Regions from separate parts of the Pseudomonas sp. Z8(2022) genome, predicted to be linked through region 3. Evidence: predicted binding sites of a transcription regulator. Region 3 holds the regulator's gene; each other region holds the start of a gene.

Region 1 (4,739 bases), 720 kb from region 3:
GCTGCTCTGCATGGCATTGACGGCGCGATCGGTACCGCTCTGGATGCCACCGATCATCTGCTCGATCTCCTGAGTCGACTGCTGGGTGCGATGGGCCAGCGCCCTCACCTCGTCGGCCACCACGGCGAAGCCACGACCGGCATCACCGGCACGGGCCGCTTCGATGGCAGCATTGAGTGCCAGCAGATTGGTCTGCTCGGCGATGGAGCGAATCACGTCGAGCACCTTGCTGATCTCACGAACACGCTCGGCCAACTGCTCCACCTCACCCGAGGTAGTGGTGACGTCATCGGCCAGTTGGCCGATGGAGTCGACGGTCTGACGCACCTGCTCACGGCCCTGCAGCGCGGTAACGTTCGATTCGCGCGAAGCTTCGGAGGTACTCACGGCATTGCGCGCCACCTCTTCGACTGCAGCGGTCATCTCGTTGACTGCCGTAGCGGCCTGCTCGATCTCGGTATTCTGCTGATGCAGACCACGGGTCGAATCCTCGGTCACCGCATGCAGTTCTTCGGAAGCCGACGCCAGCTGGTTGGACGAGTCGGCAATGCGCTGGATGGTCTCGCGAAGGCTGGCCTGCATCTGGCTCAGGGAGTGCTGCAGCTTGCTCAGCTCGTCGTTTCCTTCAACAGGAACCTCGCGGGTCAGATCACCGGACGCGATCACCTCGGCTACGCTTACCGCCTGGTTGAGCGGCTGGGTGATACTGCGGGTCAGCACCAAGGCCAGCACAACCGTCAGCACTGCAGCCAACACCATGGCAATGATTACCCCACGCAACGCGCTGGCCACCATACCGCCCGCCTCGATGGCGACCGTCTCCGCGCCCTTCTCGTAGAAATTGGCCAGTTCAATCAGCGCAGAAGTTGCAGCATTGGCATAGCCATTGAGCTCGCTATTGACGACGCTGATGGCCTCGTCGACCAGCCCCTGACGGGAGAATTCCATTACCTTGGCATGCGCCTGCAGGTACAGACCAAGCGCATCCTTGAAGCGTCGAAAAGCCTCCTTGGATTCCGCCTTGGCTGCTGCATGGGCCTCCAGGTCGCTCACTCGCTGGCTCAGCTCGCGGGAAACCGTCTCCACGCTGGCTAGGCCTTCACGCAGGCCATCGGCACTGCGATTCAGCATCAGGCGTAGGGTCAGTGCACGGACGCGTAAGAAATTTGCTTCGACATCGCCGGCGGTAACCAGCCCGGGGGTCCAGTAAGTCGCTGCCTCCTCTGCCGCATTGTTGATGCCGTTGAGGCGGAACACGGCGAACACGCCAAGCAAAATCACTACGGCAGCAATCAGAGCGAAACCAAGCGCAGCACGCATGGCGATCGAGATTTGTCGAAACATCGGGATATCTCCGAAAAAGCGAAAAGAACGCCGCTGGTGCGGCGTTCTTTTTGGGGGTGCTCCCTTAATCGGCAGACGCGCGACAAAGTTTAGCTGCCATCGGTAGACAACCTGACCTCAACCACAGGTTCTAAAGCCCCAGTTCCTCACGCCTGGCTGCCGGCAGCAATGCCAGGAAATTGTCCCGTGCCACCTTGTGCGCCACGTTTTCAGGCAGAGCGTCGAGGAAAGGATCGAAGCCCTTCATGTACTCACCCAGGCTGCCGAAGCGCCCGACCACATCCGAGCCCAGCATGAAGCGCTCCGGATAACTGCTGACCAGTTGCACCCACTTCGCTTCGGGCTTGCCGTTCGCGTCCAGCAGATAGGGACGCAGCATGGTCCAAGACAGGTCGATGTACAGATTCGGATACTGCCCGAGCATGCGCTCGACCGTGTCCAGCAGAAAATCGAGCTTCTTCTGATGACGGTGAATCTCGGCACTGGTACCGGCATGCGCCCAGATGAAGCGAACATGCGGGTGGTTGCGCAGCGCGGTCTCGATTTCCTCCAGGTAGATGGGCTTGGGTTCGCGCTTCGAGGTGATGTTCGAATGCAGCATCACCGGCAGATCGTATTCGGCCGCCAGGTGAAAGACCCGCGCCAAAGCTTCGTTGCTCGCGCGTGGGGCACTGCCGTGAATCAGCGCGGTGAGATCGTCGTGTCGTGTGAAGACTTCGCCAATGCCCTGCCAAAGGCCGGGGTCGAGTTCCAGCATGCGGCGGATATGCGCGTCGGCATTCTTGTCGTTGGGGTTGAAGCCGGACAGAAACGGATGGAAACGCTTGCGCTGCTCCGCCGGCAGACGCTTGTAGGCATCGGCGATGAACACGTCGGTGGCGCTGTACCAATAGGCATTGGCGTCGTCACCGGCGTAATAGCGTGGACGCTTGGGCTCGTCCTCATCCCACTTCTTGGCCACCGGGATGCCAGAGAACATCACATGATCGACGTTGTTCTCTGCCATTTTCTCCAGCAACTCATCCATCCCGGCGCTTTCCTGAAAGAAGTCGACATAGTGCAGATGGGCGTCGCTGTAGCGGTATTCCCTGGCCTGGGCACTGCAGGCGATCAGGGTACCGAGCACAAGAATCCATGGCATCGTTCTAGATTGAAGCAAGGGCGAGTCCTCCTGACGGTCCGAGCAGCATAGACCGTCGACTCGCCAGGCAAGTTCGGCGGTCGGCCGGGGCGACGCGGCAGCTTGCACCGAAACGGCAACAGCACCTAGGCTGGCGAGCATCGCCATCACGCCAACAAGGAGCGTCATGATCCGCATTCATAACAGCAAGGGCCTGCAGCAGCAGATCGATATAGGAGCTCATCAACTCCTCGGCGATGTGTCGCCCGAACTCGGTGGCGACGGTGCCGGCCCCGACCCACATGATCTGTTCGACGCTTCGATCGGCACCTGCAAGGCCATGACCCTGCTGCTCTACGCGCGTCAGCGCGGCCTGCCGCTCGAAGGCATAGACGTCAGCGTCGAACGTGATGACAGCGAAGAACGCGAAGGCAACTACCGCCTGATCGTGGAGCTGTCGCTCAAGGGACCGCTGGACGACGCGCAGCGCCAGCAACTGCTGCGCATCGCCGACAGATGTCCGATCCACAAGCTGATGACCAGCACCGACATCCAGGTACAAACCCGCCTGACCGGAGCCCAAGCATGAGCGAGCTGCAGCTTATTCACCCGCGCGCCGAAGACATCGCCGGCCAGCCGATCCTGCGTCCCCTGCCCTCGGCGCGTTTTCGCAGCATCGGCCCCTTCGTCTTCTTCGATCACATGCTCGAGCAGGACTACCCGGCCGGCAGCGGCCTGAACATTGCGCAGCATCCGCATATCGGCCTGTCCACCCTCACCTACCTGTTCGAAGGCCAGTTGCAGCACAAGGACAGCCTGGGCTCCGATCAACTGGTTGGCCCCGGCGACGTGAGCTGGATGACCGCCGGACGCGCGGTGGCTCATGTGGAACGTACACCGCCCGAGCAGCTCGGGCAGAACAAGCGCGCGCACGGCCTGCAGGTCTGGCTGGCGTTGCCGGAAGCCGAGGAACTGTGCGAGCCGTCTTACAGCTACCACCCTGCCGAGTCGCTGCCGCGCAGCGATGCCATGGGGGTGCAGATCACCCTGATCGCCGGCAACGGCTTCTGCCTGGAATCGCCAGTACCGGTTCGCTCACCGACACTCTACGCCGACCTGCGCCTGGCCGCTGGTGCCAGCCTGCTGATCCCGGACGAGCACAGCGAACGCGCCCTGTACCTGATCGACGGCGAAGCCGAGCTGGACGGCGAAAAGCTGCCTGCTCACGCCATGGCGGTGATTCCGGCGGGTGAAACGCCACTGCTCAGCGCCTGCGGCGAGTGCCACCTGGCGCTGATCGGCGGCGAGCCCATTGGCCCGAGGCGGATGAACTGGAACTTCGTCGCCAGCACCGCGGAGCTGATCGACCAGGCGCGCCAGCGTTGGACGGCCGGGGACTGGCCGCAGGTGCCTGGCGAAACCACACGCATCGAACTGCCACGCTGAAATCGTACCCTGGAACACTGGCGCCAGACGGCGCCTGTCAACCGCAAAGGACTGCCCTCTTGCTCTTGTCTCGCTCTCTCTCAGGTCTTCTGTTGCTGCCCACGCTGGCCCTCGCCGATCCAGCCAGTTTCGAACCTGTACCCGGGTAGCACGCCCAGGTACAACAGCGAGGCGAACGCTATTTTCTGCAGCAACCCGACGGCAGCAGCCTCGAACTGAGCGTTCCCGAAGGCAACGATGCAAAGGCGCCAAGCTTCGTGAACGAGGACTACGATTTCGACGGCCACCCGGATCTGGCGATCAGCGTGCCAGTCGGGATGGTCAACTCCGCCTACCACGTTTATCTCTACCGCCCGACGCTGCGTCGCTTCGAGCAGTTACAGATGCCGTCGGCGCTGATGGAGCGCGCCAATTGCTCGTGGCTGTCGGAGCTGCAGCCCGACAATGAAGAGCGGGCGCTCTACAGCCACTGTCGCAGCGGACCGCGCTGGTATTACGACGCCTATCGCTTTGATGAGTCGGGCACCCCGTGGCTGTACAAGACCCTGTACCTCAACCAGGGCCACGACCCGGAGCTCCCGGTGTTCTTCCCGGTGTTCGAGAAGACGTTCGACCCTCAGGGCAGGATCGTCGCCAGTCGCGCTCTCGATGACGATCAGCAGCCGCAGACCTGGACCGTGCCCAACGCACGACTGTATCTCCACGAACGGCCGGATGGCGCAAGTCGCACCAGGGCCTACCTGATCGAGGGTGACGTCTGCGAGGTGCTGGATCAGCAAGGAAACTGGCTGCTGATCCACTACGCATCGCGCAAGGGCCCGCTGCAGCG
Region 2 (4,739 bases), 290 kb from region 3:
CGGGCGTGGAGTCGTCGAGCAGTTCTTCGCCCATTGCCTCGGATTCCAGCTGGCCGGCCGTGGGCTGCGCCCAATAGAGTGCGAAGCGCCCGCGTTCATTGCTGCCGAGATCGGGCTGATCGGTGAACAGCTCATCCTTGCCATCGAGCGCGTTGGGCTCGAACACCAGGTACAGGCCCAGCAACCCGGGGTTGGCCTCCAGGCTGCCGCGTACCTGGCGAGTCATGTCCTCGCGCAGATCGAAGGCATCGAGGAAGCGTTTCTCCGCTTGCTCGCGCAGAAAGAGGATCTGCCGGGAAAATCCCTTGCCGTACTGATAGGTGTCCATGAAATAGCGCTGGATACGGATCGCCTGCAACTCGCCACGGGCCCTCAGGCGCAGCTTGGCACTTTCTTCGAGCATGCCGGAGCTGGCGTCACGCACCAGCGTGGCACTGCGGCTGGACTGATACTGCGAGGCGCCCACCAGCAATGTGACGATGGCGAGAAGGCACATGCCGGCGAGCAGGGTGATCTTCCATTGGATGGAAAGACGACTGAACAGCATGGTGCGTTCCTTTCTGCAGGGAGTAACAGGGTATCGGTAAGCGCAGGGCTTTCTTTATCGACGGACATTATGCTCTGAATTTCGCACGCCGTGCTTTGGATTCTGAACGAAGGGCGGTTTTGACAGAATAGTCGGCATGCGGCAAATTAGGCAGTTTTTGCGCTGTTCAGGTGGAGTACTATGAACGCTGTAATCGCTGCGGTCGGCATCATGCTGGTCCTCAGTCTCTGTCGCGTACACGTGGTTGTGGCGCTGATCATCGGTGCGCTGGCCGGTGGCCTGCTGGGTGGGCTGGGTATTGAGGGCACGCTGCAGGCGTTCAACCAGGGACTGGGCGGCGGGGCGACGGTTGCATTGTCTTACGCTCTGCTCGGCGCTTTTGCCGTGGCAATCGCCAAATCCGGCCTGGCGCATGCCCTGGCGGACCATGCTCTGGCACTGGTCGACAAGCAACATGAAGGTGGCGGCAGATTGAAATGGCTGATGATCGCATTGCTGCTGGCGGTCGCGATCTCCTCGCAGAACCTGCTGCCGATTCACATCGCCTTCATTCCATTGCTCGTTCCGCCGCTGCTCTACGTGTTGAGCAAGTTGCAGCTCGACCGCCGTCTGATTGCCTGTGTGCTGACCTTCGGACTGATCACGCCGTACATGTTCCTGCCGGTTGGCTTTGGCGGCATCTTCCTTAACGAGATCCTGCTGGCCAACGTCGCCAAGTCCGGTGTCGATGTCTCCGGGATCAGCGTCACCCAGGCCATGGCGATCCCGGCGCTGGGCATGCTTTTCGGCCTGCTCGTGGCGGTGCTGTTCAGTTATCGCGGCAAGCGCGCGTATGACCTGGATAAGGTTGCCCAGAGCGAGCGCGTCGATGTTCAGTACAACCCGCTGAGCCTGCTGGTTGCGGGGGGGGCCATCGCCGTGGCGTTCGTCGTGCAGCTGTGGCTGGATTCGATGATCATCGGCGCGCTGGTCGGCTTCGTGATCTTTTCGGTGTCCGGCGTGGTGCGCTGGAAAGAGGCGGACGGCCTGTTCACCGAAGGCATGAAAATGATGGCCATGATCGGCTTCATTATGATCTCCGCCCAGGGTTTCGCCGAGGTGATGACCGCCACTGGCGAGGTCAAGAGCCTGGTGGATGCCTCTGCCGAGTGGATTGGCAACAGCCGTGGCCTTGGCGTGTTCATGATGCTGCTAGTGGGACTGCTGGTGACCATGGGCATCGGCTCGTCGTTCTCCACCGTGCCGATCATCGCCGCGATCTTCGTGCCGCTGTGCATCCAGCTGGGCTTCAGCCCGCTGGCCATCGTCTGCATCGTCGGCACCGCCGGTGCTCTGGGCGATGCCGGTTCCCCGGCATCGGACTCCACGCTTGGCCCGACCTCGGGGCTCAACGCCGATGGTCAGCACAATCACATCTGGGACAGCGTGGTGCCTACCTTCCTGCACTACAACCTGCCGCTGCTGGCGTTCGGCTGGGCGGCCGCCATGCTCCTCTGACGGCGTGAGCCGACGCCGAATTAAGTTTTCGGCGCGTGGGGTCGCTTAATTCTTCCACGGGGCTGCCGATACATCGGTAGCCCCGTTTTGCTTCCGCATAAGAAGGACAACAAGAATGCGCCTCACATTAAAAAGCAAAGTGATCCTGCTCGCGCTGGTTCCCGTCATCCTCTTCGCGCTGGTGCTCAGTGGCACCGCCGCGCGAGTCCTGCAGAACCTTGCGGTTGACGAAGTGGCCGAGACGCGCGAGCGCTTGCTGCAGGAAAAACGCACCGAGCTGGAGCATTACATCCAGATCGCCCTGGGCTCCGTGAAGGGGCTCTACGACAGCGCCGCAGAGGGTGACATGGCCAGTCGCGAACAGGCCATCGCCATTCTTTCCAAGATCAAGTACGGCGCAGATGGCTACTTCTTCGGCCACGATTCCAACGTGGTGCGCCTGTTCCGTGGTGACAGCCCGGTGGATGTCGGCAAGAACCTGGCTGACCGGCGCGACTCCAACGGCGTCTACATCAACCGCGAGCTGGTCAACGTGGCGAAGAACAACAGCTACTTCGTCAACTATTCCTCGCCGCTGCCAGGCAATGAATCGGTGATGGTGCCCAAGCTCGCCTACAGCTACTACCTGCCGAAGTGGGACATGGCTCTTGGCACCGCACTGAACCTCGATGGCATCGAGGCGCAGATCAGCGAGGTGCAGAAAGATATCGACCAGCGTATCAACACCATCATCACCAGCATCGTGGTCGTGGCGGTGATTCTGCTGCTGGTGTTCGGGGCGGTCGGCGTATGGCTGGGTAACGCATTCCTGCGTCCGCTGCAGCAGATCAAGGACAACCTCGACGACATCGCGGCGGGTGAGGGCGACCTGACCCGTCGTTTGCCCGTGACCAGTGATGATGAACTGGGGCAACTGTCCGGCTCGTTCAACCGGTTTGTCGAGAAGGTGCACGGTCTGGTTCGGCAGATCGTCGAGATGACCGGGCAGCTCACCGAGTTGGTCAATCAGGTTTCCGAGCAGGCGCAACGTTCGGAGCAGGCGATGGCACAGCAGCGCCACGAGACCGATCAGGTGGCCACGGCGATCAACGAAATGTCGGCCGCTGCTCACGAAGTCGCGAAAAGTGCGCAGAACGCCGCAGAAGCCGCGCAGCAGACCGACCGCGAAGGTCAGGCGGCGAAGAGTGTGGTCGACGGCAGCATCCAGCGTATTCATTCGCTGGTAGAGGACATCCGCAGCAGTGGTGTCTCGCTCGACAGCCTGCAGCAGGACGTGCAGTCGATCGTCAGCGTGCTCGATGTGATTCGCTCCATTGCCGAGCAGACCAACCTGCTGGCGCTCAACGCGGCCATCGAGGCGGCGCGTGCCGGTGAAGCCGGGCGAGGTTTCGCCGTGGTCGCCGATGAGGTGCGGGCGCTGGCCAGCCGTACCCAGCAGAGCACTCAGGAAATCCAGGGCATGATCGATCGTCTGCAGCAGGGCACGCAGCAGTCGGTGAGTTCGATGCGGCGCTCCAGCGATGCCGGCGAACTGACCAGCGAGCAGGCCAACAAGGCCGGAGAATCCCTCGATGCCATCGCTCAACTGATCGCCACCATCAACGCGATGAACGCGCAGATCGCCAGCGCCGCAGAGGAGCAGACCGCTGTGGCCGAGGAGATCAACCGCAGCGTGCACCAGATCGCGGTTGCCGTGGACAGCGTCGCCGATGAAACCGAGCGCGGCGCGCAGACGGCTCGCAGCCTGGCGGGTCTCGGTGAGCGTCTGGGAGCGCTGGTGCGTCAGTTCCGCATCTGATCAGACCGGGTAGCTCCAGCGGCTGAAAGCGTCGCTCAGCAGTTCGATCCAGGCGCGGACTGCTGGCGACATGCCGCGCCTGTGGGTATAGGCCAGCTGGATGTGGCCTTGCGGTACGGTCCACTGCGGCAGCAGGGCGATGAGACGACCGTCGGCCAGTTCCTCGTGACAATGCGTGGTCGGTAGCAGCGTGATGCCGATCCCCGCCAATGCTGCAGCCTTGCGCATGGGAAAGTCGTCGACCGCCAGGCGTGCTTCCAGGGCAATTTCCCGAACTTGCTGCGTCGTGGCGTGACAGAAGCGCAGATGGATACGCCGATCTGCGCGAATCGAACCCAGAGCCGGCAGTTGCTGGAGATCCTCAGGCTGTTCCAGGTTCAGCCCGCTGATCAGCTCCGGGTGCGCCACGATATGGGCGCGCGCAGGCAGCAGGCGGCGTGTGATCAGGCTGGGTTCTTCATCATTGACGTTACGCACGCGCAGGGCCACATCCACGGCCTCGTTGAGCAGGTCGACGCGGCGGCTTGTCTGCAGTACTTCCAGCTGCACCCTGGGGTAGCGCTTCAGGAACTCGCTGATCAGGTCCGGCAGCAGCGTCACGCCAGGTGGCGTTGAGAACCGCACCCGGCCGCGCGGCTCGCTGGTCAGGTTGGCCACGGTTTCCTCGGCCTGTTCGGCTTCCAGCAGCATCGCCTGGCAATGACGCAGGTAGCGTTCGCCGATATCGGTGAGTGCCAGCTTGCGCGTCGAACGCTGCAGCAGGCGTGCGCCCAGGCGGTGTTCCAATTCTGCGATGCGTCGTGACAAACGTGACTTGGGAATGCCTAGCAGCCTTCCGGCAGCGGTGAAACCACCGGCCTCCACCACTTTGGCGAAGTAGAACAAGTCGTTGAGGTC
Region 3 (4,739 bases):
CGGCCTGGAAGTGGGCTATCGGTTGATTCCGCTGGTCGATCGCAACCAGGGTGGCCAGTTGCTGGCGCGGATCAAGGGCGTGCGCAAAAAGCTGTCGCAGGAAATGGGCTTTCTCATGCCATCGGTGCATATCCGCGACAACCTCGACCTGGCGCCCAATGCCTATCGCCTGACGCTGATGGGCGTCAGCGTCGCCGAGGCCGAGGTCTACCCCGACCGTGAGTTGGCGATCAATCCCGGGCAGGTATTCGGCCCGCTCAACGGCATCGCCGCCAAGGATCCGGCGTTTGGGCTGGAGGCGGTGTGGATCGACCCGACTCAGCGTGACCAGGCGCAATCGCTCGGTTACACCGTGGTCGACGCCAGTACCGTGGTCGCCACTCATCTCAACCAGATCCTGCACAAGCATGCCCATGAGCTGCTGGGGCACGAGGAAGTGCAGCAGCTCATGCAGTTGCTGGCCAAGAGCTCGCCGAAGCTGGCCGAAGAGCTGGTACCCGGGCTGGTTTCGCTGTCGACCCTGCTCAAGGTGCTGCAGGCATTGCTGCAGGAACAGGTGCCGGTACGGGATATCCGCACCATCGCCGAGGCCATCGCCAACGTCGCGCCCAAGAGTCAAGATCCCGCCGCTATGGTCGCTGCCGTTCGCGTGTCGCTGGCCCGTGCAATCGTGCAAAGCATTGTGGGACTAGAGCCGGAGCTGCCTGTCATCACGCTTGAGCCAAGGTTGGAACAGATTTTGCTGAACAGTCTGCAGAAGGCCGGTCAGGGTAGCGAGGATGGCATCCTCCTCGAACCGGGCATGGCCGAGAAGCTGCAGCGATCCCTGGTGGAAGCGGCGCAGCGCCAGGAAATGCTCGGCAAGCCGGTGATTCTGCTGGTGGCCGGGCCGGTTCGGGCGATGCTGTCGCGCTTCGCGCGGCTGGCGGTACCCAGCATGCACGTGCTGGCGTACCAGGAAATTCCGGACAACAAGCAGGTCACCATAGTCGCTACGGTCGGCCAGAACTGAGGTAGAGGGTCATGCAGGTCAAACGTTTCTTCGCCGCCGATATGCGGACCGCCATGAAACTGGTGCGTGACGAACTGGGCGCTGACGCCTCGATCATCGGCAACCGCCGTGTCGCCGGTGGCGTCGAGCTGACTGCCGCCCTGGATTACCAGGCGCCGACGCCGGTCCGCCCGAACCCGGCGCTTGAGGCCGAACTGCGCAAGACTCAGGCGCGCATCGTCAGCGCCCAGGCAGAGCTGGCCACCCGCTCCGAACAGGACGCCGGCAAGGACCGTCAGCTGTTCGCCAATGAATCGCTGCTGGCGCCCGAGCTCCCGGTAACGCCAGTCAAGCCGCAGCGCCCGGTCGAGGTCGCAGCGTCGGCCGCGCCGGCGGTCGACCCGCGCGCGCTGGATGCCATGCGCTTCGAACTGCATGGTCTGCGCGAGCTGATCGAGGTGCAGCTGGGCTCCATCGCCTGGGGACAGTTGCAGAATCGCCGTCCGCAGCAGGCCAATCTGTGGCGCCGTCTGCAGCGCATGGGGCTATCCGCCGAGCTGTCGCAGGCATTGCTGGGCAAGGTCGCCGGTGTGGCCGAGCCACGTCAGGCCTGGCGCATGCTTCTGGCGCACCTGGCTCACGCGATCAAGACGCCCAAGGTCGAGCCTCTGGAAGAGGGTGGGGTAATTGCTCTGGTCGGTCCGGCCGGCATGGGCAAGACCACCACGCTGGCCAAGCTGGCCGCGCGCTATGTGCTTAAGTACGGGGCGCAACAGGTCGCTCTGGTGAGTATGGACAGCTTCCGTATTGGCGCACAGGAGCAACTCAAGACTTTGGGGCGTATCCTTGGTGTATCGGTGACGCAGATCGATCCGGGTCAGTCTCTGCTGCAGGCCCTGGCGCCGCTGGCCAAGAAGCGCGTGGTGCTGATCGATACTGCCGGGCTGCCGGGCAATGATCCGGCCCTGCGTCTGCAACTGGAAAGCCTCGCCTCGGCACGCATCAAGGCGAAAAATTATCTGGTTCTGGCTGCAACAAGTCAGAGTCAAGTGCTCAAGGCGGCCTACCATAGTTACAAGCGCTGCGGCCTCGCAGGCTGCATACTGACGAAACTGGATGAAGCCGCGAGCCTGGGCGAGGTTTTGGGTCTGGCTATAGGCCATCAACTGCCGGTAGCCTATGTGACGGACGGCCCGCGGATTCCTGACGATCTGCAGGTACCGCGCAGTCATCAGCTGGTCAGCCGTGCGGTAGGCCTGCAGGCTGCCGAGGAGCCGAGTGAGGATGCCATGGCGCAGATGTTCGCCGGCCTCTACCACAGCCCGGCGCAGCGAGCCGGTTGAAGCGGCGAGAATGTTGCACCCTCTGGCGCATATGGCGCGGGAGTGAACGGCCTGATGGCCAAGTCGAAGTTAGACAAGGTGTAAAGAAAACATGGGTATGCATCCCGTACAGGTGATCGCGGTGACCGGCGGCAAGGGTGGCGTCGGCAAGACCAATGTGTCGGTGAATCTGTCCATGGCCCTGGCCGATCTCGGTCGTCGGGTGATGTTGATGGATGCCGACCTGGGGCTGGCCAATGTCGACGTGTTGCTGGGGTTGACGCCCAAGCGCACGCTGGCCGATGTCATTGCAGGTGAATGCGATCTGCGCGATGTCCTGCTGCAGGGACCGGGTGGCATTCGCATCGTGCCGGCCGCATCCGGCACGCAGAGCATGGTCAGCCTCACGCCGATGCAGCATGCCGGTCTGATTCAGGCTTTCAGCGATATCAGTGAAAACCTCGATGTGCTGGTGATCGATACCGCCGCCGGCATCGGCGATGCAGTGGTCAGTTTCGTGCGCGCCGCGCAGGAAATCCTTGTGGTGGTGTGCGATGAGCCCACTTCGATCACCGATGCCTATGCGTTGATCAAACTGCTCAATCGTGACCACGGCATCAGCCGCTTCCGCGTCCTGGCCAACATGGCCCACAGCCCGCAGGAAGGGCGCAATCTCTTTGCTAAGCTGACCAAAGTGACCGATCGCTTCCTCGATGTCGCCCTGCAGTACGTCGGTGCCGTGCCCTACGATGAGTGCGTGCGCAAGGCCGTGCAGAAGCAGCGCGCAGTCTATGAAGCCTTCCCGCGATCCAAATGCGCGCTGGCGTTCAAGGCGATAGCTCAGAAAGTTGACACCTGGCCGCTGCCGGCCAATCCCCGCGGCCATCTGGAGTTTTTCGTCGAGCGTCTGGTACAGCAACCGACTGCAGACTCGGCCGTATGACAGCAGCCTCTGGACTTCGTATGTATAACAAGGCTCAGGCGCAGGACTCCCAGCATCAGCTGATCGAGCGTTACGCTCCGTTGGTCAAGCGCATCGCCTACCACCTGCTGGCGCGCCTGCCTGCCAGCGTGCAGGTCGATGATCTGATCCAGGCCGGCATGATCGGCCTGCTCGAAGCCTCGCGCAAATACGACGCCGGCAAGGGTGCCAGTTTCGAGACATTCGCCGGTATTCGTATCCGTGGCTCCATGCTCGACGAGGTGCGCAAGGGGGATTGGGCGCCGCGTTCGGTGCACCGCAACAGCCGTATGGTGAGCGACGCCATTCGTGCCGTCGAAGCAAGAACAGGACGCGACGCTAAAGATCACGAGGTTGCGGCCGAACTCCAATTGAGTCTGGAAGATTACTACGGCATTCTTGGCGACACTTTGGGCAGCCGCCTGTTCAGTTTCGACGACCTGTTACAGGACGGCGAGCATGGCGGGCTGCACGAAGACGCCACGCACACCCACCTCGAACCTTCGCGGGACCTCGAAGACGAACGCTTCCAGGCGGCCTTGGCCGATGCCATCGCCGGCTTGCCGGAGCGCGAACGTCTGGTGCTGGCGCTGTATTACGATGAAGAACTGAACTTGAAGGAAATCGGTGAAGTGCTGGGGGTTAGCGAGTCGCGCGTGAGCCAGTTGCACAGCCAGTGCGCGGCGCGTTTGCGCTCGCGGCTGAGTGAATGGCGCGCCAATTGAAGCGGCGTACTCGCAGGCAGAAACGGTTTCACGATTAAAGGACGTAGTTGCAAGCGCAATACGTTTGGGACTGTACGGAGGTCGACTTGGACAAGAACATGAAAATCCTCATCGTTGACGATTTCTCGACGATGCGACGGATCATCAAGAACCTCTTGCGGGACTTGGGTTTCACCAACACCGCGGAAGCCGACGACGGCACCTCGGCTTTGCCGATGCTGCAAAGCGGCAGCTTCGACTTTCTGGTGACCGACTGGAACATGCCCGGCATGACCGGTATCGACCTGCTGCGTGCCGTGCGTGCCGATGAGCGCCTCAAGCACCTGCCGGTGCTGATGGTGACCGCCGAAGCCAAGCGCGATCAGATCATTGAGGCGGCCCAGGCCGGCGTGAATGGCTACGTGGTCAAACCCTTCACCGCTCAGGTGCTGAAGGAAAAGATCGAGAAGATCTTCGAGCGGGTTAACGGCTGATGCCGGCCGCGAGGGTGCTATGGAACACGATGACTCTACGATGGGTGACCTTGAGTCGACCCTGAAAAGCAACGCCCGCGATCTGGTCGACAGTCTCGAACAAGGTAACTTCGGCGCCGCGGTGCAACTGATCAACGAGCTCAACAAGGTCCGCGACCGCGGGCTGTATCACGAAGTCGGCAAGCTGACCCGTGAGTTGCACAACGCCATCGTCAACTTTCAGCTTGACGCGCGCATGCCCCATGCTCAGGAACTTTCGCAGATCGC

The links. The regulator FliA, encoded in region 3, starts transcription of late flagellar genes. The targets are predictions, from matches to a motif close to CTAAAGTTTNNNNNNNNNNNGCCGNTAA.
Region 1: a site for FliA is predicted at 1,410-1,437, ahead of OEG79_RS11455 (methyl-accepting chemotaxis protein). Genes of this name have one in related genera too.
Region 2: a site for FliA is predicted at 2,089-2,116, ahead of OEG79_RS09370 (methyl-accepting chemotaxis protein). Genes of this name have one in related genera too.

Annotation. Positions count from the first base shown of each region.
Region 1 covers NZ_CP107549.1:2,413,085-2,417,823, forward strand. Annotated here, with positions in the region: gene OEG79_RS11455 (methyl-accepting chemotaxis protein) at 1-1,344, opposite strand, end outside; gene OEG79_RS11460 (amidohydrolase family protein) at 1,475-2,485, opposite strand; gene OEG79_RS11465 (OsmC family protein) at 2,652-3,053, shown strand; gene OEG79_RS11470 (pirin family protein) at 3,050-3,910, shown strand; gene OEG79_RS11475 (XAC2610-related protein) at 4,168-4,739, shown strand, end outside.
Region 2 covers NZ_CP107549.1:1,976,492-1,981,230, forward strand. Annotated here, with positions in the region: partial or broken gene OEG79_RS21275 (chemotaxis protein) at 1-547, opposite strand, end outside; gene OEG79_RS09365 (Na+/H+ antiporter family protein) at 728-2,044, shown strand; gene OEG79_RS09370 (methyl-accepting chemotaxis protein) at 2,160-3,842, shown strand; gene OEG79_RS09375 (LysR substrate-binding domain-containing protein) at 3,843-4,739, opposite strand, start outside.
Region 3 covers NZ_CP107549.1:1,691,027-1,695,765, forward strand. Annotated here, with positions in the region: gene flhA (flagellar biosynthesis protein FlhA) at 1-1,012, shown strand, start outside; gene flhF (flagellar biosynthesis protein FlhF) at 1,024-2,334, shown strand; gene fleN (flagellar synthesis regulator FleN) at 2,426-3,256, shown strand; gene fliA (RNA polymerase sigma factor FliA) at 3,253-3,999, shown strand; gene OEG79_RS08055 (chemotaxis response regulator CheY) at 4,098-4,472, shown strand; gene OEG79_RS08060 (protein phosphatase CheZ) at 4,492-4,739, shown strand, end outside.